2 regions of the Streptomyces hazeniae genome follow, and region 1 is predicted to be linked to the other one. Evidence: predicted binding sites of a transcription regulator. Region 1 holds the regulator's gene; the other holds the start of a gene.
What was found. Region 1 encodes HspR, which represses chaperone genes until heat shock. Its sites were predicted from a motif close to TTGAGNNNNNNNNNCTCAA; they were not measured.
Positions count from the first base shown of each region.

Region 2: the regulator HspR is predicted to act here: its motif matches at 2,027-2,045, upstream of clpB (ATP-dependent chaperone ClpB).

Region 1 is NZ_JAVREQ010000013.1:15,164-30,456, forward strand. It holds gene RM572_RS15465 ((Fe-S)-binding protein) at 1-91, opposite strand, end outside; gene RM572_RS15470 (PP2C family protein-serine/threonine phosphatase) at 343-1,440, shown strand; gene dnaK (molecular chaperone DnaK) at 1,643-3,508, shown strand; gene grpE (nucleotide exchange factor GrpE) at 3,505-4,191, shown strand; gene dnaJ (molecular chaperone DnaJ) at 4,231-5,418, shown strand; gene RM572_RS15490 (heat shock protein transcriptional repressor HspR) at 5,420-5,893, shown strand; gene RM572_RS15495 (hypothetical protein) at 6,073-6,378, shown strand; gene RM572_RS15500 (SSI family serine proteinase inhibitor) at 6,576-7,013, opposite strand; gene RM572_RS15505 (YceI family protein) at 7,336-8,163, opposite strand; gene RM572_RS15510 (MFS transporter) at 8,204-10,693, opposite strand; gene RM572_RS15515 (MarR family winged helix-turn-helix transcriptional regulator) at 10,713-11,234, opposite strand; gene RM572_RS15520 (hypothetical protein) at 11,418-11,633, shown strand; gene RM572_RS15525 (RNA polymerase sigma factor SigF) at 11,740-12,618, opposite strand; gene RM572_RS15530 (RNA polymerase sigma factor SigF) at 12,817-13,746, opposite strand; gene RM572_RS15535 (hypothetical protein) at 13,959-14,120, opposite strand; tRNA gene RM572_RS15540 (tRNA-Ser) at 14,326-14,412, opposite strand; gene tadA (tRNA adenosine(34) deaminase TadA) at 14,440-14,955, opposite strand; gene RM572_RS15550 (tRNA adenosine deaminase-associated protein) at 15,272-15,293, opposite strand, start outside.
Region 2 is NZ_JAVREQ010000010.1:12,816-28,108, reverse strand. It holds gene clpB (ATP-dependent chaperone ClpB) at 1-1,964, opposite strand, end outside; gene RM572_RS12990 (pyridoxamine 5'-phosphate oxidase family protein) at 2,132-2,527, shown strand; gene RM572_RS12985 (zinc metalloprotease) at 3,030-4,097, shown strand; gene RM572_RS12980 (helix-turn-helix transcriptional regulator) at 4,465-5,442, shown strand; gene RM572_RS12975 (hypothetical protein) at 5,503-5,784, opposite strand; gene RM572_RS12970 (amidohydrolase) at 5,781-7,154, opposite strand; gene RM572_RS12965 (thiazolylpeptide-type bacteriocin) at 7,349-7,525, shown strand; gene RM572_RS12960 (TOMM precursor leader peptide-binding protein) at 7,694-9,742, opposite strand; gene RM572_RS12955 (ABC transporter permease) at 9,739-10,494, opposite strand; gene RM572_RS12950 (ABC transporter ATP-binding protein) at 10,557-11,438, opposite strand; gene RM572_RS12945 (M50 family metallopeptidase) at 11,552-12,601, opposite strand; gene RM572_RS12940 (lantibiotic dehydratase C-terminal domain-containing protein) at 12,697-13,806, opposite strand; gene RM572_RS12935 (lantibiotic dehydratase) at 13,803-15,293, opposite strand, start outside.

The DNA.
Region 1 (15,293 bases):
CGTGCCGGTAGATCTGGGCGATGGCGCGCGCGAACAGCGCGGTGCCGACCACGGCCAGCACCAGCGAGACGACGATCGCGGCGAGTTGCATGACGGCTCCTCGGACCTGCGGGCGAGCCTGCGCCGGCACGGCGACGGCTCATTTACTAAGCAGTAACTTATCTGGTTCGTACGAGCCTACCCAGTATCACGGGAGTGCTGCACCCGATGCTGCGGTGATCTGCGTCGCCCGACCTCCTGCGATACCGTTTCGGCATAAAAGTGATTCTGGGGGCGAACCGGATGGCGGGCCGAGTGAGCAGCAGGTCACGGGATGTGGTGGGGCGCGGGTTCATGTGGGCCGTGCTCCCCTGGATTCTGCTGGTCGTCGTCGCCCTGATGGAGGTCGGCGACGACATCGGCGACGCGCCGAATCTGCGCGCCGGCTCGCTGCTCTCTCCCGTTCCGGCCCTCGCGGCGATCCGCGGGTCGCCGCGCCGGGTTCTCGCCGTGTCCGTCGTCGCGCTGTTCGTCGGACTGGCTGCCACTCTCATCGACGCCGACGACGGCCCCTTCTACCACGGCACGGTCGTGGGCGCCGTGTTCGTGGTGAGCGTCGCTTCCCTGATGGCTGCCAGCGCCAGAGAGCGTCAGGAGGCCCAGCTCACCCAGGTGCAGCGGGTGGCCGAGGCCGCCCAGCTCGCGCTGCTGCCGCCGATGCCGCGTCAGGCAGGCGGGCTGCGCTTCGAGGCGCGCTACGTCGCCGCCGAGTCCGAGGCCCGGATCGGCGGCGATCTCTACGAGGCGGTGGTCGAGGGCGACCGGATCCGGCTCATCATCGGCGATGTCCGCGGCAAGGGTCTGCCCGCCATTCGTACGGCCTCCGCCGTGCTCGGCGCGTTCCGCGAGGCGGCGCATCACGAGCCGAACGTGTCGCGGGTGGCGCTGCGCTGCTCGGAGGCCGTCGCGCGGCTGGAGAAGGAGCCGGGCGACTCCTACACCGGCACCCAGGACGGCAGTGAGCTGTTCGTGACCGCCGTGCTGCTGGAGATCGACGGGCCGAAGCTGTGCATGGTGAACCTCGGGCACCCGCCGCCGCTGCTGATGAACGGGCGCGCCGCACGCTTCGTCGGCCCCGAGGACGCGCTGCCGCCGCTCGGGCTCGCGCACCTGTTCGCCGGCGACTTCCCCGCGTCCGTCCGGGAATGGGAGCCGGGGGAGCGGCTGCTGCTGTACACCGACGGCATCGACGAGGCGCGGGACGCCGGCGGGCGGTTCTTCCCGTTGCTGCCGGTGGCGGAGACCTTGCTGAGAACGCCGATCGAGGTGCTGCCGGACCGGCTGCTGGCCGCCGTGGACCGGCACACGGGCCGGGAGCTGCGGGACGACGCCGCCGTGGTCGCGGTGGAGTGGTGCGAGGCGTCGGACCGCCTGCCGCACTCGCAGGCCGCTCCGGGCTGACGGGATGCCGCGGGCCCGGCCGAAGTGCGGGGGCTCCCAGCATCGGGAGGACCTGGGGGTGCTCTGAACTGCGGTGATGCCGGTGTGCACATAAGTGCAGCATAAGAGTTGAGCGTGCACGACTCAGGTCCTTTGACAGATCCGTGGGCCTCATGCACTCTTGAGCCATATCCACTCAAGGCATCAGCTGGAGGAACCCGAAATGGCACGAGCGGTCGGCATCGACCTGGGTACGACGAACTCCGTCGTCAGTGTTCTCGAGGGCGGTGAGCCCACCGTCATCACCAATGCCGAGGGCGCCAGGACCACGCCGTCCGTCGTCGCCTTCGCCAAGAACGGCGAGGTGCTCGTCGGTGAGGTGGCCAAGCGCCAGGCCGTCACCAACGTGGACCGTACGGTCCGCTCGGTCAAGCGCCACATGGGCACCGACTGGAAGATCAACCTGGACGGCAAGGACTTCAACCCGCAGCAGATGAGCGCGTTCGTGCTCCAGAAGCTGAAGCGGGACGCCGAGTCCTACCTGGGCGACAAGGTGACCGACGCCGTCATCACCGTCCCCGCCTACTTCAACGACCACGAGCGGCAGGCCACCAAGGAGGCCGGTGAGATCGCGGGCCTCAACGTCCTGCGCATCGTCAACGAGCCGACCGCCGCCGCGCTCGCCTACGGCATGGAGAAGGAGGACCAGACCATCCTGGTCTTCGACCTCGGTGGCGGTACGTTCGACGTCTCGCTGCTGGAGATCGGCGACGGCGTGGTCGAGGTCAAGGCGACCAACGGCGACAACCACCTCGGTGGTGACGACTGGGACCAGCGCGTCGTCGACCACCTGGTCAAGCAGTTCCACTCCGGCCACGGAGTCGACCTGGCCAAGGACAAGATGGCGCTCCAGCGTCTGCGCGAGGCCGCGGAGAAGGCGAAGATCGAGCTGTCCTCCTCCTCGGAGACCACGATCAACCTGCCCTACATCACCGCCTCCGCCGAGGGCCCGCTGCACCTGGACGAGAAGCTCACCCGCGCCCAGTTCCAGCAGCTCACCCAGGACCTGCTGGACCGCTGCAAGACGCCGTTCCACAACGTGATCAAGGACGCCGGCATCCAGCTGTCCGAGATCGACCACGTGGTCCTGGTCGGCGGCTCGACCCGCATGCCCGCCGTCGCCGACATGGTCAAGGAGCTGACCGGCGGCAAGGAGGCCAACAAGGGCGTCAACCCGGACGAGGTCGTCGCCATCGGCGCCAGCCTCCAGGCCGGTGTGCTCAAGGGCGAGGTCAAGGACGTCCTGCTGCTCGACGTCACCCCGCTGTCCCTCGGCATCGAGACCAAGGGCGGCATCATGACCAAGCTGATCGAGCGCAACACCACGATCCCGACCAAGCGTTCGGAGATCTTCACCACGGCCGAGGACAACCAGCCGTCCGTGCAGATCCAGGTCTACCAGGGCGAGCGCGAGATCGCGGCGTACAACAAGAAGCTCGGCATGTTCGAGCTGACCGGCCTGCCCCCGGCCCCGCGCGGTGTGCCGCAGATCGAGGTCACCTTCGACATCGACGCGAACGGCATCATGCACGTCGCGGCGAAGGACCTCGGCACCGGCAAGGAGCAGAAGATGACCGTCACCGGCGGCTCCGCGCTGCCGAAGGACGACATCGAGCGCATGATGCGCGACGCCGAGCAGTACGCCGACGAGGACTCCAAGCGCCGCGAGGCCGCGGAGACCCGCAACCAGGCCGAGCAGCTCGTCTACACGACCGAGAAGTTCCTCAAGGACAACGACGAGAAGGTCCCCGGGGACGTCAAGACCGAGGTCGAGGAAGCACTCACCGACCTCAAGGAGAAGCTGAAGGGCGAGGACACCGCCGCCATCCGCGAGTCCTCCGAGAAGGTCGCGGCCACCAGCCAGAAGCTGGGCCAGGCGCTGTACGCCGACGCGCAGGCCGCCCAGGGCGGCGACGGCGCCGAGGCCGGCGCGGGAGCCGGCGCCGGTGAGGCCAAGGCCGACGGTGACGACGACGTCGTCGACGCCGAGATCGTGGACGACGACAAGCCGAAGGACGGTGCCGCGTGACGGAGGAGACCCCGGGCTTCGCGCAGGAGCCCGACGTCCCCGCCGACGCCGAAACCGACGCCGCGTCCGACGACGCGGCAGCGGCCGCCGGGTCCGCCTCCGAGGAGGAGGCGGCCCCGGCCGGCCCGGCCGGGGACGCGACCGACGGGCAGGGTGCGGCGGCCGGGGGCGCGGCGCTGACCGCGCAGCTCGACCAGACCCGCACCGCGCTGAACGAACGGACGCAGGATCTTCAGCGGCTCCAGGCGGAGTTCCAGAACTACCGCCGCCGGGTCGAGCGGGACCGCGTCTCCGTCAAGGAGATCGCCGTGGCGAACCTCCTGACGGAACTGCTGCCGGTGCTCGACGACATCGGCCGCGCCCGGGACCACGGCGAGCTGGTGGGCGGCTTCAAGTCGGTCGCCGAGTCGCTGGAGATGGTCGCGGCCAAGATGGGCCTGATGCAGTTCGGCAAGGAGGGCGAGCCCTTCGACCCGACCGTGCACGAGGCGCTGATGCACTCGTACTCGCCGGAAGTCACCGAGACGACGTGCGTGCAGATCCTCCAGCCCGGGTATCGCATCGGCGAGCGCACCATCCGTCCCGCGCGGGTGGGTGTCGCCGAACCGCAGCCGGGCGCGCAGGGGGAGCCGGACGAGCAGGCGGCTGACGACGAGGACGACGGTGGCCCGGACGAGGGCTGACGTCGGGTACGGAGACGCAGGAGAGGAGGGACGTCGGGGATGAGCACCAAGGACTTCATCGAGAAGGACTACTACAAGGTCCTCGGCGTCCCGAAGGACGCCACCGAGGCCGAGATCAAGAAGGCCTACCGGAAGCTCGCCCGGGAGAACCACCCGGACGCCAACCGGGGCGACGCGTCCGCCGAGGAGCGCTTCAAGGACGCCTCGGAGGCGTACGACGTCCTCGGTGACGCCAAGCGGCGCAAGGAGTACGACGAGGCGCGCGCCCTCTTCGGGAGCGGCGGCGGATTCCGCCCCGGGCCCGGGGCGGGCGGCGGTTCGTTCAACTTCGACCTGGGCGACCTCTTCGGCGGCACCCAGGGCGGCCCGGCCGGCGGACCCCAGGGCGGCGGCTTCGGCGGCGGTCTGGGCGACGTGTTCGGCGGCCTGTTCAACCGCGGCGGTACGGGCGGCCGTACGCAGCCGCGGCGCGGGCAGGACGTCGAGTCCGAGGTGACGCTCAGCTTCACCGAGGCCGTGGACGGCGCGACGGTGCCGCTGCGGATGTCCTCCTCCGCCGCCTGCAAGGCCTGTTCCGGGACCGGCGACAAGAACGGCACGCCGAGGGTGTGCCCGACCTGTGTCGGCACCGGCCAGGTCAGCCGGGGCGGCGGCGGTGGCTTCTCGCTCACCGACCCGTGCGTGGACTGCAAGGGCCGCGGCCTGATCGCGCAGGACCCGTGCGAGGTCTGCAAGGGCAGCGGGCGGGCGACCTCCTCGCGCACCATGCAGGTCCGCATCCCCGCGGGCGTCACCGACGGGCAGCGCATCCGGCTGCGCGGCAAGGGCGCCCCCGGCGAGCGCGGCGGCCCCAACGGCGACCTGTACGTCGTGGTCCACGTCGACAAGCACCCCGTCTTCGGGCGCAGGGGCGACAACCTCACGGTCACCGTGCCGGTCACCTTCCCGGAGGCCGCGCTCGGCGGCGAGATCAAGGTGCCGACCCTCGGCGGCCCGCCGGTCACGCTCAAGCTGCCGCCGGGCACCCCGAGCGGCCGCACCATGCGGGCCCGCGGCAAGGGCGCCACCCGGAAGGACGGCACCCGCGGCGACCTGCTGGTCACCGTCGACGTGGCGGTGCCGGGTGACTTGGGCGACAAGGCGCGGGACACTCTCGAGGCCTACCGCGACGCCACCGCGGACGAGGACCCGAGAGCGGCGCTGTTCAAGGCAGCGAAGGGAGACTGAGATGCCCGGCCGAGGCGGCAACAGCCAGCGTTTCGGGGGGCGGCAGCCGTACGAGCTGACCGACGACTCCCCGGTCTACGTCATCTCGGTGGCGGCGCAGCTCTCCGGGCTCCACCCGCAGACGCTCCGCCAGTACGACCGTCTCGGCCTGGTCTCCCCGGACCGTACGGCCGGCCGCGGCCGGCGCTACTCGGCCCGGGACATCGAGCTGCTGCGCCAGGTGCAGCAGCTCAGCCAGGACGAGGGCATCAACCTCGCCGGCATCAAGCGCATCATCGAGCTGGAGAACCAGGTCACCGCGCTCCAGTCGCGGGTCGCCGAACTCCAGCAGGCCGTGGAGGGAGCGGCGGTGGCGATGCGTCAGCGCGAGCAGCAGGTGCACGCCTCCTACCGCCGGGACCTCGTGCCGTACAGCGAGGTGCACCAGTCGAGCGCGCTGGTCGTCTGGCGGCCCAAGCGCTCCCGCCGGGACTGAGCGGCCCCGCACACCGACGGCCTCCGTCGCCTCCGCACCTGCGGAGGCGACGGAGGCCGTCGGCGTCCCGCTCGGTCCGGCGTCCCTGCCCGTCCCGCCGTGCCGGTCGCCGCGCGCGGGCGCAGGATGGAAGGAGGGGGCGAGCATCATCGGAACCGGTCTTCGAGAGAGTGATGGCGATGACGTTCATCCAGGTCATCGAGTACGACACGAAGCGGCCCGCGGAGATGGAGCTGCTCTACGACGAGTTCCTCCGGGCGACCGAGGGGAAGCGCACCCTCACGCACGAGTTCCACACCCACGACCGCGAACGCACCGACCACTACGTCGACATCGTGGAGTTCCCCTCCTACGAGGCGGCGATGCGGAACAACGACCTGCCGGAGACGCAGGAGGTCGCGGCCCGCATGCGCGAACTCTGCACGGGCGAGCCCCGCTTCCTCAACCTCGACGTCATGGACGCCCAGACCTACCCCCGCGGCTGAGCGGCCGCCCGCCCGGAGGGCGGGGTGACGCGGGTCCGGAAGGAGCCGGGAAGGGGCCGGGAAAGAGCCGGGAAGGAGCCGGGAAGGAGAAGCCGGGCGGACATGGGGCACGGGGGGACCCCACGTCCGCCCGGTGGGCCGGGTGGCCCGTCCCGCCGCGGGGAGGCGCTCGCGGGACGTCTGGGCGGAGAGCCTGCCTAGAAGGCGAAGACCGCCGTGCCGGAGGCTCCCATCTCGCAGGCGTTGCCGTAGGTGCGTTCGAAGTCGACTCGGCGACCGTCGTACACGCCGGTCGCGGTGACGACGACCGGGTCGTGGACCAGCGGGCAGAAGCGGTCGGAGCCGCCGGTGCCGATCGAGGCGAAGTTCCCGCCGGCCGAGGCGAGTTCACCGCAGGCGGCGGCCGCGGCCGGGTGGGAGCCCGCGGCCTGCGGGCCGCAGGTGAGGGTGACGGCGCGCAGCGGCACCGCGGTGGCGGCGCTCTCGCCGTCTCCCACGGTGAGGACGAGGGCCGAGGGGGCGTAGAGCGAGTCGGGCGCCGTGGGCGCGGCGGTCGCCGTGCCACTGAGGAGACCGACGAGAGCGCCTGCGGCCAGCAACGGGATCGCCGCTGCGGACTTCACGAGGTGACGCATGGTGACAGACCTTCCGCTTGGTGTGACGGACAGCGGTCGAGAGTCTGTCGGGAAGCGGCGCCGGATGCACGTCCGACCATCCGTTTTCAGTAACGTTGAGTGTTGAATCAGCTGCACGTGGTGACGGTGACGCCGGTCACCTTCCGCGCGAGCGGGGGAGGCCCACCAGCGGCGCCGCACCCGTCCGTCACCCGTGCGCCGCCCGCTGTTCGCGGCGGAGGGCCGTCGACCGCCGCGGAACGGGTACGGAACCCGTCCGGAACCCGCCCCCGGAAGGGCGGGTTCCGCCCGAGTCACGTGGGGTGTGCCGGTCCGGGCGCTGCTACTCCGGCGTCGACGGCAGCGACTCGCCCTGCACGGCCTGGATGTCCAGCTCGACCTTCAGCGTGGTGCCGATGGCCGCGATGCCCGCCGCGACGACCTGGTTGTAGGTCATCGCGAAGTCGTGCCGGCGCAGTTCGGTCGTGGCGCGGAACGCCGCCCGCTGCGCGCCTGCGGAGTCCGGGCCGGTGCCCAGGCAGGTCAGGTCGAGGTCCACGTTCCGCACCAGGCCGTGCATGGCCAGCTGCCCGCGCACGGTCCACCGGTCGGCGCCGGCCGCCTCGACTCCGGTGGTGCGGTAGGTGATGTCCGGGTGCTCGGCGACGTTGAGGAAGTCGGCGGAGCGGATGTGCCGGTCGCGCAGCGCGTTGCCGGTGTCGATGCTGTCCGCGCGTATCACCGCCTCCACGCGGGACTTCTCCGGGTCCTCGGCGATGTCGATACGGCCGCCGAACGCGGTGAACCGCCCGTGCACGCTGGAGATCCCCAGGTGCTGGGCGGTGGCGGCGACCCGGGAGTGCGCCGGGTCGATGGTCCACGGGCCCGGCGCGGGCAGCCGGGTGCCGTCCTGCCGGGCCAGCTCCAGGGTGCCGACGTCGGCCCGCCCCGACGCGGTCACCAGGGCGGTGACGGCGGCGGGGGCGTAGCCGACGGCGGTGACGAGGACCGTGTACGAGCCCGCGGGCAGCGGCTCGTCGGTACGGACGGAGCCGTCGTCGTCGACGGGCGCGCGCAGCACCTGCTCGCCCGCCGCGTCCGTGACGGTCAGCACCGCGTGCCGCACCGCCCAGCCGTCACGGGTCCGGATGTCCGCACGTACGCCTGCCATCAGCTCGTGTTCCTTCCTTCCGCGCCTCGTCGCGCGCCGTTCAGGACTCGGGATGGAACAGCTCGACGTCGTAGCCGTCGACGCCGCGGCCGTCCACCTTCAGCGCGCTCGCCGCCGGCGGGTAGCCGCTGGCGACGACGGTGTACTCGCCCTCGGCCAGGTCGGTGAACGCGTAGGCACCATCCTCCCCCGTCGTCGATGTGGCGACGACGCCGCCCGCCTCGTCGACGAGCGTGACCCGCGCGTCGGCCAGCGGACGGCGGTCCGCGCCCGCCCGGACGCTGCCCTGGAGGCGTGCGCCCGGGGCCAGCGCGATCTCGACACAGCGGGCGCCGAGCGCGTCGACGTCGACCGGCCGGGCGGCCGGCCGGTGCCCGGGCGCGTTCACGGCGACGGTGAAGGTGCCGGCCGGCAGCTCGTCGAAGGTGAAGTCGCCCTGCTCACCGGTCTTGCCGGTGGCGAGCACATCGCCGCGCACGTCGGTCACCACGACCCTCGCCTCCGGCACCGGGCGGCCGTCCGTGGCGCTGCGCACCTGGGCGGTGAGGCCCGTGGTGCCCGCCAGCACCGGGTCGTGACGGACCCGGCCCTCGCCGAGGGCGACGGTGGACGCCTGCGGCTGGTGGCCGTCGGCGGCGGCGATCACCACATAGCTGCCGACGCCGGGGGCGTCCAGCGCGTACGAGCCGTCGGCGTGCGTGACGCAGCGGCCGAGCTGCCGTCCGTCCAGGGAGATCAGGGTGACCCGGGAGGCGGGGAGGCCGGTGCCGTCCGCGGCCCGCACCGTGCCCGCGAGCCGCGGCGCGGGCGTGGCCGGGGCGCTCGCGGCGTCGAGCGTCACCGGGGCGGCGGTCACCGGGGCGGCGGTCACCGCGTCGCCGGTCACCGCGTCGCCGGTCACCGGGGCGGCGGGTGTCTTCGTCAGGGACGGCTCTTCCTGCGCGGCGTCCTCCTCCATCGCGGACCTGGTGCGCAGCGGCACCTCCGCGATGAACACCACCAGGAGCAGCGCGACCAGCGCGATCGGCGCCGCGTACAGGTAGATGTCGGCGATGCCGTGTCCGTAGGCGCTCTCCACCACCGCCCGTACGGGGGCGGGGAGTTCGCTCAGGTCGGGGATGCCGCCGGCTGCCCCGCCGGAGCCGCCGGCCGGGGCGCCCAGCTCCGCCATGCCTTCGCGCACGTAGTCCGCGATGCGCTCGGCGAGCACGGCGCCCAGCACGGAGACGCCGACCGCGCCGCCCAGCGAGCGGAAGAAGGTCACGACGGAGCTGGCGGCGCCGAGGTCCCGCGTGTCCACCTGGTTCTGGGTGCACAGGACGAGGTTCTGCATCATCATGCCGACGCCGAGGCCGAGCAGGCCCATGAACACCGCGACCTGCCAGTACGCGGTGTCGTAGCGCACGCCGCCCAGCAGGGCGAGGCCGCCGGTGAGCAGCACGCCGCCCGCGACGAGCCACGCCTTCCAGCGCCCGGTCCGGGTGATGATCTGCCCGGAGACGGTCGAGGAGACGAACAGCCCGCCGATCATCGGTGTGGTCATCAGCCCGGCCATGGTCGGCGACTCGCCGCGGGCCAGCTGGAAGTACTGGGCCAGGAAGACCGTCGCACCGAACATCGCGACGCCGACGAACAGCGACGCGAGCGAGGCGAGCGTGATGGTGCGGTTGCGGAACAGCCGCAGCGGGACGATCGGCTCCTTCGCCCGCGACTCGACGAGGAGGAAGAGCAGCGCGAGCGCCACCGAGCCGCCCACCATGGCGTAGGTCTGCCACGACAGCCAGGCGTACGAGTCGCCGGCCAGGGTCACCCACACCAGCAGCAGCGAGACGGAGGCCGCGAAGACGCCGGAGCCCAGCCAGTCGATCCGGACGCCCTGGCGCTTGACCACGGGCAGGTGCAGGGTCTTCTGGAGGACCAGCAGCGCGATCACGGCGAACGGGACGCCGGCGTAGAAGCACCAGCGCCAGCCGAGCCAGGCGGTGTCGGTGATGACGCCGCCGAGCAGCGGGCCGCCGACGGTCGCGACGGCGAAGGTGGCGCCCAGGTAGCCGTTGTACCGCCCGCGTTCGCGCGGCGAGATCATGGCGGCCAGGATGATCTGCGCCAGGGCGGTCAGGCCGCCCATGCCTATGCCCTGCACCGCGCGGAAGGCGATCAGCGTGCCGGTGTTCTGTGACAGGCCGGCGCCGCAGGACGCCAGCACGAAGACGACCAGCGACGTCTGGACCAGCACCTTCTTGCTGGTGAGGTCGGCGAGTTTGCCCCACAGCGGGGTGGTGGCGGTCATCGTGAGCAGGGTGGCGGTGACCACCCAGGTGTAGGAGCTCTGGCTGCCGTCCAGGTCGGCGATGATCTGCGGCAGTGCGGTGGAGACGATCGTCGACGACAGGATCGCGACGAACATGCCGAGCAGCAGCCCGGACAGGGCCTCCATGATCTGGCGGTGCGTCATGGGCGGCGCGGCCGCGGACCCGTCCGTCCGGGGTCCGCCGGCGCGGTGCGCGTGGGGGCGCGTGCTGGTTGCCATGCGAGGGGTCGCTTCTCTCTTACGTGCGGCTGGTGGCGGGGTCGGGTGCGGCGTCCGTGCCGGGCGGGGGGCTGTGGCCGCCCCGGGCGCGGCAGTCGCCGAAGGTCCGGCCGAGGCGTTCCAGGAGCGAGCTCAGGGTGGCGACATCCTCGGCGCTCCAGTCGCCGAGGAACTCGCGCATGGTCTCGGTGGCCAGCTCGCTCAGCTCGTCGAGACGGCTCTCGCCGCTGTGGGTGAGGCGCAGCAGCCGGGATCTGCCGTCGTGCGGGTCGGGGAGGCGTTCGATCCAGCCGCGGTCGGCGGCGTGCGCGACGTGGCGGCTGGTGACCGAGAGGTCGATGCCGAGCAGTTCGGTGAGCCGGCTCATGCGCATCTCGCCGTGCCGGCGGAGCAGGGTCAGCAGGCCCGCGGACGCCGGCGGGCAGTCGTGCGGCAGGCGCCGGGCGAGCTCGCGGTTGACGACGCCGACGGAGCGCAGCTGGCGGGCCAGCTCGCGGTAGTGGCGGAGGTCCGGCTCCGCGTCCTCCGGTTCCCCGGACACCTTGGTGACCTCCTCCACCCGTCTTTCGTTGCTTAGGGCAACCATAAGACCGATTGGTTGTTGCACGCAAGTTGATCTGCGTGCGGATGACCCCTCCCGACGGGTTCCGGGGGCGCGCGACGGCGTTCTCCGGCGGGGACCGGGGCTGTTTCGGCCGGGCGCGGTTCGCTAGGGTCCTGACCCATGGCTCATAACCCTCACGCACCCCAGGGCCCGAATCCGGGCGGACAGCCCGACCCCGCGGGCAGCACCCAGATGTTCCGCGCCTTCGTCGACGAGGGCGCGCCGCAGCAGCGTGCCGCCGCGACCGGCGGTTCCGGCCCGCGTCTCGGCATGATCCTCGGCATCGTCGTGGTCGTCGCCGTGCTGGCCGGGGTCGCCTGGCTGGCGCTCTCCTGACGTTCCGTCGCGCCGGCGCGGCCGGCCCCGTCACGCCGTCCCGCGGCCGCCGCCCGGCGGACGCGGTCCGTCGGCGCGCGGGCCGGCCGCCCGCGCGCCGGACCGCTCACTCCTCCGAGATCAGGCCCTCGCGCAGCTGCGCCAGCGTCCGGGTCAGCAGCCGGGAGACGTGCATCTGGGAGATGCCGACCTCCTCGCCGATCTGCGACTGCGTCATGTTCGCGAAGAAGCGCAGCATGATGATGCGCCGCTCGCGGGCGGGCAGCCGGGCCAGCAGCGGCTTGAGCGATTCGCGGTACTCCACGCCCTCCAGCGCGGTGTCCTCGTAGCCCAGGCGGTCGGCGAGCGAACCCTCGCCGCCGTCCTCCTCGACCGAGGGCGTGTCCAGCGACGAGGCCGTGTAGGCGTTGCCCACCGCCAGGCCGTCCACCACGTCCTCCTCGGACACCCCGAGGCACGCGGCGAGTTCGGAGACGGTCGGCGAACGGTCCAGGATCTGCGACAGCTCGTCGCCGGCCTTGGTCAGTGCCAGCCGCAGCTCCTGGAGGCGGCGCGGCACCCGCACCGACCACGAGGTGTCGCGGAAGAAGCGCTTGATCTCCCCGACGACGGTGGGCATCGCGAACGTCGGGAACTCGACGCCGCGTTCGCAGTCGAAGCGGTCGATCGCCTTGATGAGCCCGATGGTGCCGACCTGGACGATGTCCTCCATCGGCTCGTTGCGGCTGCGGAAGCGGGCCGCGGCGTACCGCACGAGCGGGAGGTTGAGCTCGATCAGGGTGTCGCGGACGTATCCGCGCTCCGGGCTGTCCGCGTCCAGCGCGGCGAGCCGCAGGAACAGGGAGCGGGAGAGGGTGCGGGTGTCGATCGCCGCGCTGTCGGCGGGGGGTGCCGTCTCCTCGGGCACCGCGGGAAGGCCGTGCAGTGCGTCGTCGTCGGTCGTGGTCTCGGTGAGCACCTTCGAGCTGCCCAGTTCTACGGACATGCCACCCCCTTGAGGTCGCGGACGGGTCGCGGCGGCGCCCTTCGGGTGAGAGGCACCTCCTCTTCCATACCTTCGGGTGCGGCCGCATCAAACGCGCTACTCGCAGAATGTCACAAGTCAGCAACACGACGTAGCGCCAAGTCGACAAAGTTTGCCGATCAGAGACCTGCCGTCCGCTCAGCGGGTCCTTCGAAAGAGTTACGCGTCGATCCGGTTTGCGGCCCTCAGGCGGGCGAAGCTCCGGGACAGCAGCCGTGACACGTGCATCTGCGAGACGCCGAGCTCGGCGCTGATCTGGGACTGCGTCAGGTTGCGGTAGTAGCGCAGCAGCAGGATGCGCTGCTCGCGTTCGGGCAGCTGCACCAGCAGGTGCCGTACCAGGTCGCGGTGTTCCACGCCGTCCAGCTCCGGGTCCTCGTAGCCGAGCCGGTCCAGCAGACCGGGCGGCCCGTCCTCGCGCTCCTGCGCGGCCTCCAGCGACGTCGCCCGGTAGGAGCGTCCGGCCTCGATGCAGGCGAGCACGTCCTCCTCGCTCAGCCGCAGCCGCTCCGCGATCTCCGCGGTGGTCGGCGAGCGGCCGTGCAGCACCGTCAGATCCTCGGTCGCCGCGCTGACCTGCACCCACATCTCGTGCAGTCGGCGCGGCACGTGCACGGTCCGCACGTTGTCCCGGAAGTACCGGCGGATCTCCCCGACGATCGTCGGCATCGCGAACGTGGGGAACTGGACGCCCCGCTCCGGGTCGAAGCGGTCGATGGCGTTGATGAGCCCGATGGTGCCGACCTGGACGACGTCCTCCATCGGCTCGTTGCGGCTGCGGAAGCGGGCGGCGACGTAGCGGACCAGCGGCAGGTTGGCCTCGATCAGCGCGTCCCGCACCCGGTTGTGCGCGGCGCTCCCGGCCTCCAGGCCGGACAGTTCGTCGAAGAGCGCCTGCGTCAGCGCACGGGCCGCCGCGCTCCGGCTGCGGGGTGCGGCACCGGCCCGGCCGGTGGTCCCGGCGGCCGTCCCGCCGGTACCCGCCGGGCCGCTCGGCGCGCCGCCGGCGTCCGCCGCGCCGGTTCCGGCGGCGTCCGCCGCCACGGGATGCCCGGGCGACGCCTGGGGGAGCGTCGGTGACCGGTCCACTCGGCAACCACCCTTCACGCACTCTTCGCGGGTGCGGGTCCGTCCACGGTTCCGGCAAAAGCGGTCATAGCATCACAAGACAGGCGCATGGCGTGCAAGCACCCGAAAGCTCCGTGTTGCTGGGCAGTTGGGCCAGATGCACGACGAACACGGGTCCGGACGGAACCGCGCGCGGGCGGTCCCGGGCCGGGGCCGGCGGCCCGCCGTCGCCGTCAGTCGACCAGTTCGGTCATGAACTCGCCGACACTCTTGGCGGCGGTGGATATGCCCTCGAAGCCGACCCCGACGAACTCCGTGGCCCGTGCGGGCGACGTGATGATCGTCCACAGGACGAAGACGACGACGACGTAAACCACGACCTTCTTGATGTCCACCGCTTGCGCCTCCCGGCCCTGCCGGCCCCGTGTCGATCTCGTGTGCGATCTGCCGTTCGATCGCGCGAGTCTAACCACCCGGGACCGCCCGCGGCCCAGTCCCGGGACGGAAGCGCGCGGAGCGACGCGGGGGAGGGGCCGGGAGTGGAGCGGACACGGCGAAGGGCCGGACCCGTCGGGTCCGGCCCTTCGCCGTACTGCGGAGCGGTAGCGGTGGGATTTGAACCCACGGAGGAGTTGCCCCCTCACTCGCTTTCGAGGCGAGCTCCTTCGGCCGCTCGGACACGCTACCGAGAGGAAGCCTATCCCACCGTCGCCGTCAGCCGAAATCGGTATCCGGGCGGGGGCGTGAGCCGGGGTGCGGCGTCTCCCGGGCCCCGCGGAAGAAGTCCGTGAGGAGCGCGCCGCAGGCATCGGCCAGGACGCCGTGCACCACCTCGGGGCGGTGGTTGAGACGGCGGTCGCGCACCACGTCCCACAGCGAGCCCGCCGCACCCGCCTTGGGATCGAGAGCGCCGAACACCACCCGCTCCACGCGGGAGAGCACCGCGGCGCCCGCGCACATCGTGCACGGCTCCAGGGTGACGACGAGGGTGCAGCCGGGCAGGCGCCACTCGCCGCGGGCGCGGGCCGCGGCGCGGAGCGCGAGGACCTCGGCGTGGGCCGTCGGATCTCCGGTGGCCTCGCGCGCGTTGCGGGCGCGGGCGAGCGGCGCGCCGTCCGGGCCGAGGACGACGGCGCCGACGGGGACGTCGGCGGTCTCCAGGGCGAGGCGCGCCTCGGTGAGCGCCTGGCGCATCGGCTCCGCCCACGGGTCCCGCACGGGGTCGTTCATGAGCCCGTTCTACCGCACCCGCCGGATGCCCCGGCGCGCGGCGACTCCGCAGCCGTCCCCCGGAGCCCGCGCCGCCCGCCGGCCGCGGGTGCGCAGTGCCGGTACCGCTCATCGGGGCCCCGCGCACGGGAGGGCGGGCACGACGATGCCGGCTCCGCCGGGACGGTGGCCGGGACCGCCACGCGCCGAAGCCCGGCCCGAGGGGAGGGGCCGGGGCGGCCCGCGCTCCGTCGCACGGGCGTCGCACCGGAGCCGCACACCGGGCCGGGCGAAGCGCCACCGGCGCGCCCCGGACGTCGGCCGCCCGCGGCGGGGCTCAGCGCACGGCTTCGAGCATG
Region 2 (15,293 bases), on a different contig from region 1:
GCCACCGCGTGCTTCTCGCTGTACTCGCTCATGTCGATGCGGACCATCGCCCGCTCGTCGTCGAAGAGGAAGTCGGCGAGCGCCTTGGCCAGCTCGGTCTTGCCGACGCCGGTCGGGCCGAGGAAGAGGAAGGAGCCGGTGGGCCGGTCGGGGTCGGCCACCCCGGCGCGGCTGCGCCGTACGGCGTCGGACACCGCGCGCACCGCCTCCGTCTGGCCGATCAGGCGGCGGCCCAGCTCGTCCTCCATGCGCAGCAGCTTCTGCGTCTCGCCCTCCAGCAGCCGGCCGGCCGGGATGCCCGTCCAGGAGGCGACGACGTCCGCGATGTCGTCCGGGCCGACCTCCTCCTTGACCATCAGTTCCCTGGGAGCGGCCGCGGCCTGCTTGTCGGCGACCTCCTCGGCCTCGCTGGCCTCCTCCAGCTCGCGCTCCAGCGCCGGGATCTCGCCGTACAGCAGCTGGGAGGCGGCCTCGAAGTCGCCGTCGCGCTGCGCACGCTCGGCCCGGCCGCGCGCCTCGTCCAGGCGTTCCTTCAGCTCACCGACCCGGTTGAGGCCCTGCTTCTCCTTCTCCCAGCGGGCGGTCAGGCCGCGCAGCTCCTCCTCCTTGTCGGCGAGCTCGCGGCGCAGGCGCTCCAGGCGCTGCACCGAGCCGGGGTCGGTCTCGTTGGTGAGCGCGAGCTCCTCCATCCGCAGCCGGTCCACCGCGCGCTGGAGCTCGTCGATCTCCACCGGGGAGGAGTCGATCTCCATCCGCAGCCGGGAGGCGGCCTCGTCGACGAGGTCGATGGCCTTGTCGGGGAGGAAGCGGGAGGTGATGTAGCGGTCGGAGAGGGTGGCGGCGGCGACCAGCGCGCCGTCCGCGATCTGCACCTTGTGGTGCGCCTCGTAGCGGCCCTTGAGTCCGCGCAGGATCGCGATGGAGTCCTCGACGGTGGGCTCGGCGACCAGCACCTGCTGGAACCGGCGCTCCAGCGCGGCGTCCTTCTCGATCCGCTCGCGGTACTCGTCCAGCGTGGTGGCGCCGACCATTCGCAGTTCGCCGCGGGCCAGCATCGGCTTGAGCATGTTGCCCGCGTCCATGGCGGAGTCGCCGCCCGCGCCTGCGCCGACGACGGTGTGCAGCTCGTCGATGAAGGTGATGATCTGCCCGTCGCTGGACTTGATCTCGCCGAGCACGGTCTTCAGCCGCTCCTCGAACTCGCCGCGGTATTTCGCGCCGGCCAGCATGGCGCCGATGTCGAGGGCGACGAGGCGCTTGTTCCGCAGCGACTCCGGGACGTCGCCCTTCACGATGCGCTGGGCCAGCCCCTCCACGACGGCGGTCTTGCCGACGCCGGGCTCGCCGATCAGCACCGGGTTGTTCTTGGTGCGGCGGGAGAGCACCTGCACGACACGGCGGATCTCCTGGTCGCGGCCGATGACCGGGTCGAGCCGGCCCTCGCGCGCGGCCGCGGTGAAGTCGGTGCCGAACTTCTCCAGCGCCTTGTACGTGCCCTCGGGGTCGGGGGTGGTGACCCGGCGGCCGCCGCGGACCTCCTCGAACGCCGCCAGCAGCTTCTTGTCGGTGGCGCCCTGCTCCGCGAGCAGCTCGCCGGTACGCCCGCCGCGGGCGGCGACGCCGATCAGCAGGTGCTCGGTGGAGATGAAGGCGTCGCCCAGCTCCTTGGCCCGCTGCCCGGCGTCGGCGATCACGGCGAGCAGCGCACGGTCGGCCTGCGGACGGGAGACGGTGGAGCCCTGGACGCGCGGCAGTCCGGCGAGCTCCCGCTCGGCGCCGGCCCGCAGCGCGGCCTGGTCCGCCTCGACCCCGGCGAGCAGGTCCTGGATGTTCTCGTTGTCCTCGCCCTCGAGCAGGGCGAGCAGCAGATGGGCCGGGGTGATGTCGGGGTGCCCGTCGGTGACGGCCCGGTCGTTGGCCGCGCTGATCGCGTCCCGGCTCCTGTTGGTCAGCTCGGCGTCCACGCTCGTCTCTGCCTCCTTCTTCCTCGACATCCCATGGCTTGCACGGTCCACGGTACAACAAGTTGAGTCTGTTCCACTCAACTATATCGGCAGCAGTCCGCGCAGTGCTCGCGAGGGCACCCGCGAGCCGCCCCCACCACCGTGAAGCCCCGCGCTACGGTCGGGGCATGGCCCTCCAGGACGACCCGGCGTTCCTCGCCTTCTGGCGCGAACGCCACTACTCCACTCTCACCACCTTCCGCCCCGACGGCACGCCGCACGTGGTCCCGGTGAGCGTGACGTACGACCCCGGCACGCGTACGGCCCGGGTGGTCGCGCGCGGGACGAGCCGGAAGGTGCGCAACGTGCGGGCGGCCGGGCCGGAGGGCAGCCGGGTCGCCCTGTGCCAGGTGGACCGCCGGCGGTGGGCCACCCTGGAGGGCCGGGCGGTGGTCCGCACCGAGCCCTCACTGATCGCCGACGCCGAGGAGCGGTACGAGGCGCGCTACGGCCGGCGCCCGAAGCCCAACCCGGAGCGGGTGCTGATCGAGGTCACCGTCGACCGCACCATGAGCCGCCTCTGACGCACGCCGCAACCCCCGGCGCGCGGGACACCCCCCCGGCGACCCCCGCCCCCGCACGCCCCGCACGCCCCGGACGACCCGGATGTCGCACCCCTCCCGGCCGCCTCCCGCACCTCGCACGCCCCACCGGTCGGCCCACTCCTGCACTCCACGCCTCCCAGGCGTCCGGTACCCGGCGCATTCCTTGCCGGTAAGCGACGAGGCAAGACGCTTTCCAGCCAGATTTCGATGACCCTTCCCGGCCCTTGACGCGGGACGACCCACCCCGGCACGCCGGGCGCACATCCGTACGAATCCGCGCACATGCCGCAGTGTTCTGCGTCACACGGCGGTCGCGTGGGCCCACCGGCGCGAGTTGTCCAGACCTCTCACACTCACCGATGGCGACGCTGCGTCGAATCTTTGGGCCGGATCGAGCCTGGCTGACTTTCGCCACTCAGCCATAGCGTGCGCCGCGGATGCGAGGAGATCCCTCGCGCCGGTGTCTCGGGAGGAGCGCACCTTGCGCCGATTCAGACGAATATCCCCATCCGCCCGTAACCGCCTCATCGGTATCGCCGCAGTGGCCGGAACACTCGCCCTCGTGCCCGTCTCCGCCCCCACGGGAGCCGCCGCCGACGCCGCCCGCTCCACGACCGCCGCATCGGTCGACGCGGAGTGCCGCACCGCTGAGGGCCACGGAAACTCCGAGCCCAGCCACGCCGAGGGCCACGGCAACGCACCCGCCGCCGCCCGCGTGGCCCGCCCGCACGGCCACGACCACGCCGCCCACGAACCCAACGCGGTGAGCGCGAAGAAGGCCGCCGCGATGGAGCGGGCCCTCGACAAGAAGCTCGACCGGATGCGCGCCGACGGTCTGCTCGCGCAGAAGAAGGGCAAGAACGGCCAGCTCGCCCCCGTCACCATCCCCGTCTACTTCCACGTCGTCCACGACGGCGCGACCGGCAAGCTGACCGCCGGCGACATCGGCGCCCAGATGGACGTCCTCAACGACGCCTTCGGCGGTGTCGGCTCGGGCAACACCGCGTCGCCCTACAGCTTCGAGCTGGTCGACACGACCTACACGGACAACGCCAACTGGTACAACGGCCTCCAGCCGGACAGCGCGGCCGAGGCCAACATGAAGTCCAGCCTCCGCCAGGGCGGCGCGAACGCGCTGAACTTCTACACCGCCAACCTGGGCGGCGGCCTGCTCGGCTGGGCCACCTTCCCGACCTCCTACCAGAGCGAGCCGGAGATGGACGGCGTCGTCGTCCTCGACGCGTCGCTGCCGGGCGGCTCGGCCACCAACTACGACGAGGGCGACACCGGCACGCACGAGGTCGGCCACTGGATGGGCCTGTACCACACCTTCCAGGGCGGCTGCGGCGGCCAGGGCGACTACGTCTCGGACACCGCGGCCGAGGCCAGCCCCGCGTTCGAGTGCCCGACGGGCCGCGACACCTGCAGCGGCGGGGGCGCCGACCCGATCCACAACTTCATGGACTACACGTACGACTCCTGCATGACCCTGTTCACCCAGGGCCAGGTGGACCGCATGAACGAGTTCTGGACGGCCTACCGCGCCTGACCGCCGTGCGCGAGGGCCGCATACCCTCCGCCGGCCGCCGCGGGCCCGTACCGGTCACGGTGCGGGCCCGCCGCCGCGCGGACGGGACTGTTGAATCTGCGACAACTTCGTTGTCCATCGGGCAACTTGAGCACCGCGCGTGGCCCTACGAACCGGTACCGCCACGCAGAGCGAGGACATCGATCACGGTTCGTCCACAGGTTCCACTTCTGTTGCCTCCTCGCACTGCACCTGTGGCTGTTCACGGCATACGCTGGCCTCGACCCGCCCGGCGCTCTGCTCGCGCGCCGTGGTGCTCGCCCGACCAACGAGCCACACCACCGGTTCGCCATCCGAGCAGCAGGGGGCCGACTTGGGTACCAACATGATGTCAGTCTTCGGCATCTCCGCGGAGGAAGAAGAGATCTACCGGCACTTCCTCCGCCATCCCGGCACCCCCGCGGACGACCTCCACGTGAAGATGCACATCGACGCGCCCGTCGCGAAGCGGGCGCTGGAACGTCTCCGGGAGTTCGGCCTGGTGCGCGACAGCGGCGAACGCCACGCGTACACCCCGACCAATCCCGACATCGCCATGGCCCGGCTGATGGACCGCCGCCTGCACGAACTCCACGAGGAGATCATGCGGGTGACCCAGTCACGCTACGTCATCGATGCTCTACGCGCGGAGATGGGCTCGCGTACGCCCGCCCCGCAGGGAGTGGAGCAGCTCACCGACCTGGCCCAGATCCGCAGCCGGATCGACGACCTGGCGTTCTTCGCCCGCGAGGAGATCCTCTCGGTCGAGCCCTACACCGAACTCACCCCGGCCAACATCGACCACGCCCGGCCGCTGGACATGCGCTGCCTCAGACGCGGGGTGCGCATCCGGAACGTCGTGCTGCGCAAGGCGACCACCCACCCGCCGACCGTCGCCTACCTGCGGGAGCTGGCGCACAAGGGCGCACAGATCCGCGTCGCCGACGACGCCTCCGAACGCATCCTGGTCTACGACCGCCGGGTCGCCCTGGTGCCCGTCGACCCCGGCGACACCTCGCGCGGGGCGCTGCTGGCCCACGAGAGCGGCCTGGTGTGCAACATCATCGCGCTCTTCGAGAAGATCTGGGACCAGGCCGAGGACCTGCTCACCGCCATCAGCGAGCCGGACGGCACACCGACGCTCTCGGAGATGGAGCGCCGGGTGCTCGCCTCGATGGTGTCGGTCGGCAAGGACGAGGCGGGTGCGCGGGAGCTGGGGATCTCCGTACGCACCTACCGCCGGCACGTGGCCGACCTGATGCGGGTGCTGGGCGCGGCGAGCCGCGCCCAGGCGGCGCTGCTGGCCCGCGAACACGGCTGGGTCTGATCCCGGGCCCGCCGAGGCGGGCCCGGTCCTCCACGGGGGCGCGCGGCCGCGCGCCCCGGGTCAGGTCTCGGCGAACCAGCCACGCATGGCCGGGTCCGCCATCACCTCCTCCACCTCGGTGCGGACGGCGTCACAGCCGTCGGTGCTGCCCAGCATCACGTGCAGCACCACACGGTCCCGTTCGACCTCCGGCAGGCAACTCCAGTGGGGCGGCAGCAGTCCCAGAAGCCGGACGACCGTGGTCTCTCCGCCGGGAGCACAGGGCTCCCGGCGCACCACCACGATGTCCATGAAGGCGCAGCTGAGGACCGTACTGCTGTCGGCCCTGGTCACACTCGTCATCGGCACGTTTCCCCCTCCGGAACGTCCAGAATCGCTTCGGCGCCGTCGCACATCGCCGCGATGCCCGTGGGCAGCGCGACACGCACGTCCGGCGCGAACTCCGGTGCGTGATTGGCCGGAACGCCGCGCGCTTCGCCACGCATGCCGTACGCACCGTCGGCATGCGCTCGCGCGGCGGCCCGCCATGTGCGGGCCCCGGTCACCCCCAGCATCCAGTACGCGGTACGCACTCCGGCAGCGCCGTGCACGTCCGCGCCCGCGGCCCCGAACCAGGCAAAGTCCTCGGCCGCGGTTCCAGCCTGCCACGGGAGTACCCGCTCCGTCCCCAACAGACGCGCATGGCCACCCCGCAGGGTGGTCGTCAGGTCCGCGTCGGGCTGCAGGACGGGTGAGCGCGCGGCGACGGCGAACTCCGGTTCGCGCGGGCAGCCGCCCGCCGCGCACTCGCCGCGCACGATCCGTTCGACGGCCGTCTCCATCCGCGCCAGCGCGCCCGGGGAGAAGGCGCGCAGGCCGACCGACAGGGCGGCCGACTCGGGAACGACGTTGGCCCGTTCGCCCGCGTGCAGCGCGCCGACGGTCAGCACGGCCTGCTCGGCGGGCGCGGCCTCCCGCGACACCACGGTCTGCAGGCGCAGTACGGCCGCGGCGGCGGTGACCACCGGGTCGACGGTCAGCTGCGGCGCGCCCCCGTGCCCGCCGCGGCCGTGGATGCGGACGTCCAGTGCGGTGCTGCCCGCCAGCACCGGTCCGTCGCCGTGGGCGACCGTGCCCGCAGGCAGCGGCGCGGTGTGCTGGGCGAGCACGACGTCGGGGACGCCGAAGCGTGCGTAGAGGCCGTCCTCCAGCATGGCCCGGGCGCCGTCCAGGGTCTCCTCGGCCGGCTGGCCGACGACGAGCACGGTGCCGCGCCAGCGTTCGCGGCGGGCGGCGAGCATCGCCACGGCGCCGTACAGCGCCGCGAGATGCAGGTCGTGGCCGCAGGCGTGCATCACTCCGGGCACCGAACTGGCGTAGGCGAGGCCGGTGTTCTCGGTGACGGGGAGCGCGTCCAGCTCGGCGCGCAGCAGCACGGTGGGGCCGGGCGGGCGTCCGTCCCCGTTCCCGTCCCCGTCCCCGGAAGGGGCGGACGTCAGGACGCCGACCACGCCGTGCCCGCCCACCCCCCGCGTCACCGTGCAGCCCGCACGCTCCAGGGCGTCGGCGAACCGGGCCGCGGTGCGCGACTCCGCACCGGACAGCTCGGGATGGGCGTGCAGGTCCAGGTACAGCTCCAGGGCGGCGCGCAGGACGTCGGAGGGCACGGCCGGACCGCGCGGGCCGGGGCCCGGGTCCGCGCCCGCCGGGTCCGCGACCGCCGCCGTGGCCATCAGCGCCTCCTTCGGGTACGCGTTCCGAGCGTGCTGCACGCGTTGCGCATATGCCGAGCAGTCCGCTGACACCGGTTGTCAGCGGTGTGACAGCGGAAGCCGTGCGGATCTGCCAGTGGCGCCGGGTCCAATGGTTCCGACGCCGGGGCGCGCAGCCGGAACAGCCGGCCGCCGGCGCGACTTGAGGAGACACCATGGCTGAGAAGACGCAGCTCGCCACGCTCGCCGACGAGATCCTGGAGCTCGAGTCGGAGACCTTCGAGATCTCGGACTACTCCGACGCGGCCGAGGTCGTCCTGGCCGGTTCCACCTCCTGCTCGTCGACCTCGACCTGCTCCAGCACCACCAGCACCACCTCCTGCAGCGCCTGATCCGGTTCCCACCGGACTCGGGTATCTCAGGTACCCCAGCGGCCCGTTCCCGTACCGCCGTCTCCGGCGCGGGAACGGGCCGCTGCCGTGTGTGGCGGCGACGGGGAACGGGGCCTGCGGGCCGCTCTGCTGACGTTGCGGGTGCGGCACGGGAACTCCCCTCGGGGGTTACGGGAACGGGTGCGGTACGCGTTTGACGTCGGCTGCCGGAAGGTCGTCGGCCCGTCTGCCCGCCTGTCTGAGCCCGGTGAGCAGCCGGGGCGTCCGCAGCACCCGCTGCCGGTTCCATCCGAAGTCGAGCGGCAGCAGCCCGGGAACGGTCGCGCAGACCGTGTGCAGGCCCATCCGCCGCTGCTCGGGCGCCGTCTGGTCCACCGCGATGACGTCGTGGCCGGCGTCGGCCAGCGCGTCGACGAGCAGCCGCAGGTCGTCCACGAGGTCGCCGGTGCGCGGCCGTTCGCGGTGCCAGTCGGCGAACAGCTCCGGGATGCCGCCGCGTCCGGCCGGTTCCAGGAACTCCCGCGAGTGGTGCGCCATGCCGGGCAGCCCGTGCAGCTGGGCGTGGTCCTTGAGGTGCAGGACGCGGCCGAAGTCGGCCGCCATGGCCTCCAGTTCCGCCTGCCGCTCGGTGACCTGGTACGGCAGGTGCGGGATGTAGGTGAGCACCTCGGAGAGCGCGGACTCGACGGCGTCCTCCGGGTCGAACCCGGCGGCGGCGCCGAAGGACAGCGTGCCCGGGCCGCCGTCCCGGCGCACCGCGAGCCCGGTGACCACGGGGACCGGCAGGTCCATCCGCGTGTCGTAGGCCCGCACGTCGTAGCCGTGCATGCCGGCCCGGTCCAGCAGCGACCGCACGGTGCGGCCGGTGCAGGAGCCGAGGTCGATCTCGGTGAGCGGGGTGCGGGTGTGCCAGGCCAGCAGGAACGCGTCCCGCTCGATCAGCTCCAGCAGCGCGAACAGCATCGCCTCCACCGGACTGCCGCCGGTGGCACAGCCGTTGGAGCACTCGAAGACGAAGTTGTCCGCCGCGACACCCGCGCTGTAGTGCACCAGCCGGGCCGGCACCAGGATCGGCCGGTCGTCGCGCAGCGAGTGGCCCCACAGCCAGGGGATCGCCCGGGCCGGGTCGAAGGGGCTGACCATGGGGTCGGTGGCGTAGGTCTCCGGGGCGTAGAAGCCGCACGCGGCGGGGTCCAGCACCGGCTCCCCGGCCGACCGGAGGGCGTCGAGGGAGGCGACGACGGGCTGTTCGGGACGACGGCGGTGGGTGCCGGCGTAGCGTTCCAGGCCCTCCAGGTAGGTGAGCAGCCGGCTGGTGGTGTAGCGGCTGGCCTGGCCGCTGAAGGTCACGTCGTTGAGCCCGGCGTAGCCGCGTACGAAGACGCTGCCCGCGACGGGGGCGGTGGTGGTCGAGGCCGGGTTGATCCAGGTGCCCGAGCCGAGGGCGCCGCACACCGGGTTGGCCAGCGCGTCGCCGGGTAGCGGGAACGACTCCAGGGGCCGGACGCGGTAGCCGTCCGGGTCCGGCTTGGGCGCCGGGCCGAGCGGTATCCGGCCGGCCTCGGGGGTGTCCGGCACACGCTGCACGCAGTGCGGGCACAGCGGTTCGGGGAGCATCGGGAAGGTGGCCAGCGCGAGCGTGGCCAGGTCGACGCGGGTCACGCGCGGCAGCCCTTCGGCTCCGGGTGACGCCGGCACGGCCCGGGGCGGCCGCAGCGCGGCCACCGGACCGGCCGGGGCCGGGTCCGACTCGTGGACCGGGCCGAACGCCGACGACCAGGCGGCACGTACGGCGTCCACCGCGAACGGCGTGAGCAACGGCCAGTCCTCGGCGCCCTGCAGGGGCTGCCGGCCCTCCAGGGCCTCGCGTTCGGAGCGGCTGCGCAGCCGCTGCCAGCGCATGCCGAGGCACCGCCCGCAGCCGGGGGCCTCCGCCTCGCCGCCCCACGGTCCGATGAGCACGGCGCGGGCGGTGAGGTGCACGGTGGCGTGCGGCCGCACCGCGGCGTACGGGTCGCCGGCGGCGTCGCCGAGCACGTCCGCCGCGCCGAGCGGCACCACCAGCGGCTGCGGTCCGGCGTCGGCGGCGCAGGCGGGGAACTGCACGTAGCGGGGGTCGAGTTCGCGCTGCAGGTGGGCGCGCGCGGACTCCAGCGCGCGCGGCCCCGGGGAGGCGGCGGCGTCCGCGGGCGGCGGCACGGTGGGCGTCGTCGTCATGCGCGGTCGCTCCAGCGGAAGGTGCGCAGCGCGACCAGCCCGAAGAGGACGGTGAAGCCGGTGAGTCCGGCGCAGGCCAGCGCGACGTCTGCGGTGCTGCCGTCACCGAGCAGCGCGACGGACACGCCCTCGTTGAACCAGCGCAGCGGGAGCACGTGGGAGCCGGTCTGGATCCACTCCGGCATGGCGTCGATGGGGAAGAACGCGCCGGACAGGAACGCCATCGGCACCATGATGCAGTTGGCGATCGCGGCGACGGCCTCCGGCGTCTTCCCGTACGTGCCGACGATGACGCCGAGCGCGAGGAACGCGGTCACGCCGAGGATCAGCACCGGGATCATCAGCAGCACCCGGCCGTCGACCTCCAGGCCGAACGCGGGAAGCATCGCGACGCCGACGAACAGCACGGTCTGCGCCACGCCGACGGCGAGCGCCAGTACGTAGCGCGAGCCGAGCACGGTGGGCAGGCGGGTGGGCGTCATGCGGATGAGGCGCAGCAGGTCGTCGCGCCGCCACTGCATGAGGACGAAGCCGATCCAGAACACGGCGGAGTTGGCGACGCCCCAGGAGAGCACGCCGGGAGCGATGTAGCTGATGTAGGGCTTTCCGCTCTGGTCGACGTCCTGGCCGGAGAAGATCAGGCCGAAGACGACGAGGAAGAGCAGCGGGAAGGCGAAGGAGAAGAAGAGGGTGGTCTTGTCGCGCGTGTAGGCCCGGTAGCCGGCCGTGGTCAGCGCCGCGTACGCACTCATGGGCGTTGCTCCGTGTCGGGAAGGGGTGGGCGTGGGGGGTGTGTCGCCGTGGCGGGGTGCGGTCAGCGGTCGCCGGTCGCGGTGAGTTGCAGGTAGACGTCCTCCAGGCTGGCGGTGCGGGTGCGGACGCCCTGGAGCCCGGCGACCGCCTCGACGGCGCTGAGCAGGGGGCCCGCTTCGGTGGTCTCCAGCACCACCACGTCGCCGTCGACCTGCACGTCGAGCACGCCGGGGAGTTCGCGGGCGCGGGCCTCGGTGAGCCGGTCGGCGGGCACGAGCAGGCGGGTGTTGCCGCTGCCGGCGGCGACCAGCCGGGCGGGCGTGTCCAATGCGGTGATGCGGCCGTTCACGATGATCGCGACGCGGTCGCACAGCGTCTCGGCCTCGTCGAGGTGGTGGGTGGTGTAGACGATCGTGCGGCCCTCGCCCTTGAGGTCGCGCAGCACCTGCCACAGGTCGCGGCGCGCCTGCGGGTCGAGGGCGGCGGTGGGCTCGTCGAGGAAGATCAGCTCCGGGCCGTGCACCAGCGCCGAGGCGATGGCCAGCCGCTGCCGCTGGCCGCCGGACAGTCCCTCCACCTGGGTGTCGCCCTGTTCGGTGAGGCCGACCATGGCCAGGGTGCGTTCGGCGGCGTCGCGGGCGGCGCCGTACAGCGCGGCGACGGTCCGCAGGTGCTCGCGCGCGGTGAGGCGGACGAAGAAGGCCGACGCCTGGGTCTGCAGGCCGATGCGGGGCAGCAGCGCCAGGTTGCGGGGCCAGGGCGACGTGCCGAGGACGCCGACGGTGCCGGCGTCGGCCTGCCGCAGCCCCTCCATGATCTCCACCAGCGTGGTCTTCCCCGCGCCGTTGGGGCCGAGCAGTCCGAGGAACTCGCCGCGGCGGACGGTGAGGGACACGCCGTCGACGGCGCGGGTGTCGCCGTAGCGCTTGTGCACGTCGGTCAGTTCGACGGCGGGCTCCGGGCCGGTACCTGCGGCGGCGGCCGTGTCGGGCCCGGTGTCCGCGGCGGCGGCCGTGCCGGGGGGTGGCGTGGGGGTGGTGGACACGTGGTTCTCCTTCACGGGTGGAACAGCGAGGCGACGAGCAGGGCGGCGAGGACCGCCAGCCCGGCGACCACGGCGGTGGAGCCGAGCCCGTAGGCGGTGTAGACGGCACGGGCACGGCGCGGGTACCGCTTCGCCGCGGGGTCGCGGCGCAGGGCGAGGCGCAGGTAGTCACGGCTGGAGGCGGCCAGGGCGGTGGCGCCGGCGGCCTGGCTCACCACCTTGTAGCCGTCCAGCGGCGGCAACGGGAGCAGCATGGCCAGCGCCTGGACGGTGCCGATGAGCAGCAGCCCGGCCAGCCCGTCGCGGGTGGCGTCGTCGACCGGGACGAACAGCCAGAGCGCGCAGAACGGCAGCAGGAACAGCAGGTTCGCCACCGCCCCGGCGACGGCGGTGAAGATCCGGTCCCGGCGGCGGGGCAGGAAGAGGTAGTTCTCCACGCTGCAGTACATGATCGGGACCGGTTTCCAGCGCAGCCCGATCTCGCCGACGGTGCCGCCGAAGCGCACGGCGACCACGCCGTGCGCCAGTTCGTGCAGAGCCGTGGACAGCCACATCAGCAGCGCGGCGCCGGTGATGAGCACCGGGTTCGCGAACGTGGCGGCGGTCCCTTCGAGCACCTCGTCCGCGCGGAGCACCAGCATCGTCTCCATGGCGAGCACGGCGGCGAGCAGCGGCAGCAGGCAGAGGGGGTGCAGCAGGAAGCCGACGGCGCGGTGCAGCCGACGGGCGGTGGCGTCGGCGTCGGCGACCATGCGCAGCGTGCCGGTGGACGGCTTCGCCTCCTCCTCCGGCGGGTCGGCGGCGGGGCCGCCCACGAGCAGGCCGCGGCTGCCGAGCAGGGTGAGCAGCTGGGTCCAGTTGCCGTCGCCGAGCCGCCGCCCGAACGCCTCCGCGTACCCGCGCCCCAGCTCGGCCAGGGTGCGGGTGCCGTCCATCCGGGAGAGCAGGTGGTGCTCCCGCGGGCCGAGTTCGAACGACCGGCCGTCGCCGGTGTTCTTCACCAGGTGGACGAAGCGGTCGCCGCGCAGCACGGCGTCGCCGAGCAGCACCCCGGGCCGCAGTTGCGGGCGGTACTCCGCGGCGGCTCCCGGCCGCGGGTGCGGGCCCGGCGCCGCCTCCGGCGCCGCGCCGCCCCCGGTCCGCTCGGCGGGCGCGGTCACGTCGCGCCTCCGGGGCCGTCCTCCCGCAGCACGCGGTGCAGCACGTGGGAGAGGTAGGCCTCGTCCCGGATGGTCACGTGCAGCCGGTTGTTCGTCATGTGCATGTACGGGGAGAGGAGGACCTTCAGGGCCCCGTCCGGGTCGGTGATGCGCTTCTCGCGCGCGCCCTTGTCGAAGCCGAAGACCAGTGCGCCGTCGGCCGCCAGTTCCCGCACCCGGTCGCGCAGTTCGCGGCAGTGCGCGGCCCAGCCGGCGAGGAAGTCGGGCAGCTTCTCGTCCTCCCCGGCGGCGAGCGCCGAACGGATCGCGCCGAACATGCGGGACAGCGACGGCGCCGTGGCCGCGTAGTTGTTCTCGTACTCCTTGTCCCCGATGAAACCCGTGCCGGGGAACGCCTTGTGCCAGAAGTGGTAGTAGTCGTCCAGGAAGTCCGCCAGGTCCTCCTCGTCGGGCAGGAAGCAGGCGGCCATCACCATCATCAGCTGCGCCGACGTGCCCAGCAGCACGGTGCGCAGGTGCAGGTTCTTGGTGCGGAAGGCGTCCAGGACCAGTTCGCTGGAGTACCGGAAGTGCCACTCGGCCAGCTCGATCCCGGCCGGGCCGCCGTACTTGGCGTACTCCGGGTCGTACGGCATGGCGTGCCGCGAGTTGTTGGGCCGCAGGTTCATCCGGCCCTCGTCGTCGGTGTACGGGCTGCGTTCGGCGTCCGGGAACTCGATGTCGAACAGCGCGTTGTAGAACTCGTTGAGGAAGCCGGTGTCCACCTCGTACAGCGCCGGGCGTTCGGCGAGGAAGGTGTCGATCGCCTCCTCGGTGCGGCGCCGCACCTCCGGCTCCGCCTCGGGCGAGGACGGCCGCACCCGCAGCCGCACGTGCGGGCCCTCCAGCCAGTAGTTGATGAAGAACCAGTTGGCGAGCAGCCCGTCGGCGTCCAGTTCCCGCACCAGCGGGCGGACGCACTGGAGCAGGAGCGGGCGGGGGTTGGCGGCGTAGAAGACGTGGGTGGCCTGCCAGGCGCCCCGGTGCTCCCCGCCGGACGCGGCCCTCGCGGCGGCGTCCGTACCGGCGGGGGCTGCGGTGCCGGAGGCGGTCACTTCGGCGTTCACGTGCGGGTCCTTCCCTCGGGGGCGGGCGCGGTCTCCAGGGCCATCTCGGCGACGTGCCGGCCGCGTCCGGAGACGGTGTGCAGGTCGTCCTCGTCGGGCAGCGCCTCGCGGAACACCACGCGCGCCTCCGCCGTGCGCAGCAGCGCCTCGAAGGCGGTCAGCGAGAGGTGGCTGTCGAAGTCGACGTACTGCGGCTTGGCGCTGGTCGCGCCGCGCCCGCCGCCGTCCGAGACGGTGGCGAACACCCGGTCGGGCAGGCGGTGCCGGCGGCGCCAGCGGTGCCAGCCGAGATACCAGTCGGCGTCGGTGACGCCGGGTCCGCGCAGCGGGAGCGCCGAGGCGGGCGCGCTCCAGCTGCGCCGGCTGAGCACCACGCTGCCGTGCCGCACGCGGGGGCGCGTGGTCACCCCCTCGTCCGGCTCGCCCGGCGGGACGCCGCCCCAGACGTCGAGGCGGGTCATGGAGGTCGGGGAGAGCAGCAGCAGGGTGCGCGGGATCTCCGGGAGCGCCAGCGGGACCAGGTAGCCGAGGTAGACGGGGATCACCTCGCGGTCCAGGCGGGTGGAGCGCAGGACCAGCCGGTCGGCGTCGGCGTCGTGGACGATGTACAGGTCGTCCAGGTGCAGCCGGTGTTCCTCGGGCACGCCGCCGGTCTCGCCGGGGCACACGATCTCGTAGTCCAGCAGCCGGTCGTGCAGGTTGAGGTTGCTGGTCACCGGGCCGCCGGTGATCTCTGCGAAGACCGCGCCGTCGGGCGCGAGCCGCCGGGTCTCCTCGCGCAGCCGGTCCGCGAGCCCGTCGAAGCAGTGCGTGAAGCGGCTGAACGGGAACGACAGGCCGCCGTAGGAACGGTTGAGGACGACGAGCGGGTCGCCGGGCCGCTCGGCGAGCTGCACGTGGTGGCTGAGCGGCGCGAACGCCGGGGCCACGCCGTCGAGTCCGCCGGCGACGGCGTCGAGGAGGCCCTCGCCGATCTCCACCTCGGCGACGCCCGAGCCGGCCGCTGACGCGCCGCTGCGCTCCCACACCTCGCGCATGCCCTCGAAGAAGGTCTGCCGGGCGGTGTCGAGCGCCTTGATGCGGGGCAGCCCGAGCCAGTTCTCCTCCGGCACGTACCGGCCTTCGGCGTCGAACGTGCTGCGCTTGGCGGTGAAGGAGATGTACTGGTCGAAGAAGTCCTCGTGGAAGTCGTGGACCAGCTTGAGCAGGTCGTCGCACCGCCCGCCCTGGCCGAAGCGGGCGGTGAAGAAGCCCTGGAACGTCAGGCGTTGCGGCAGCGTCACGTCGAAGGCGGGCAGCGCGCGCTCCACGTCCCGCAGCGGCTCCCCGGCGATCCGGCTCCAGGCGGCCAGGTCGCAGCCGGACGGCGCGACCGGGGCGGCGTCCTCGTAGAGCACGGTCTGCGGGACGCGCGGCTCCCCGGCGCCGAGCCCGCGCTGGATCGCGGCCAGCGAGTCCCGCAGTTCGGCGAGCAGCGTGCGACGCCG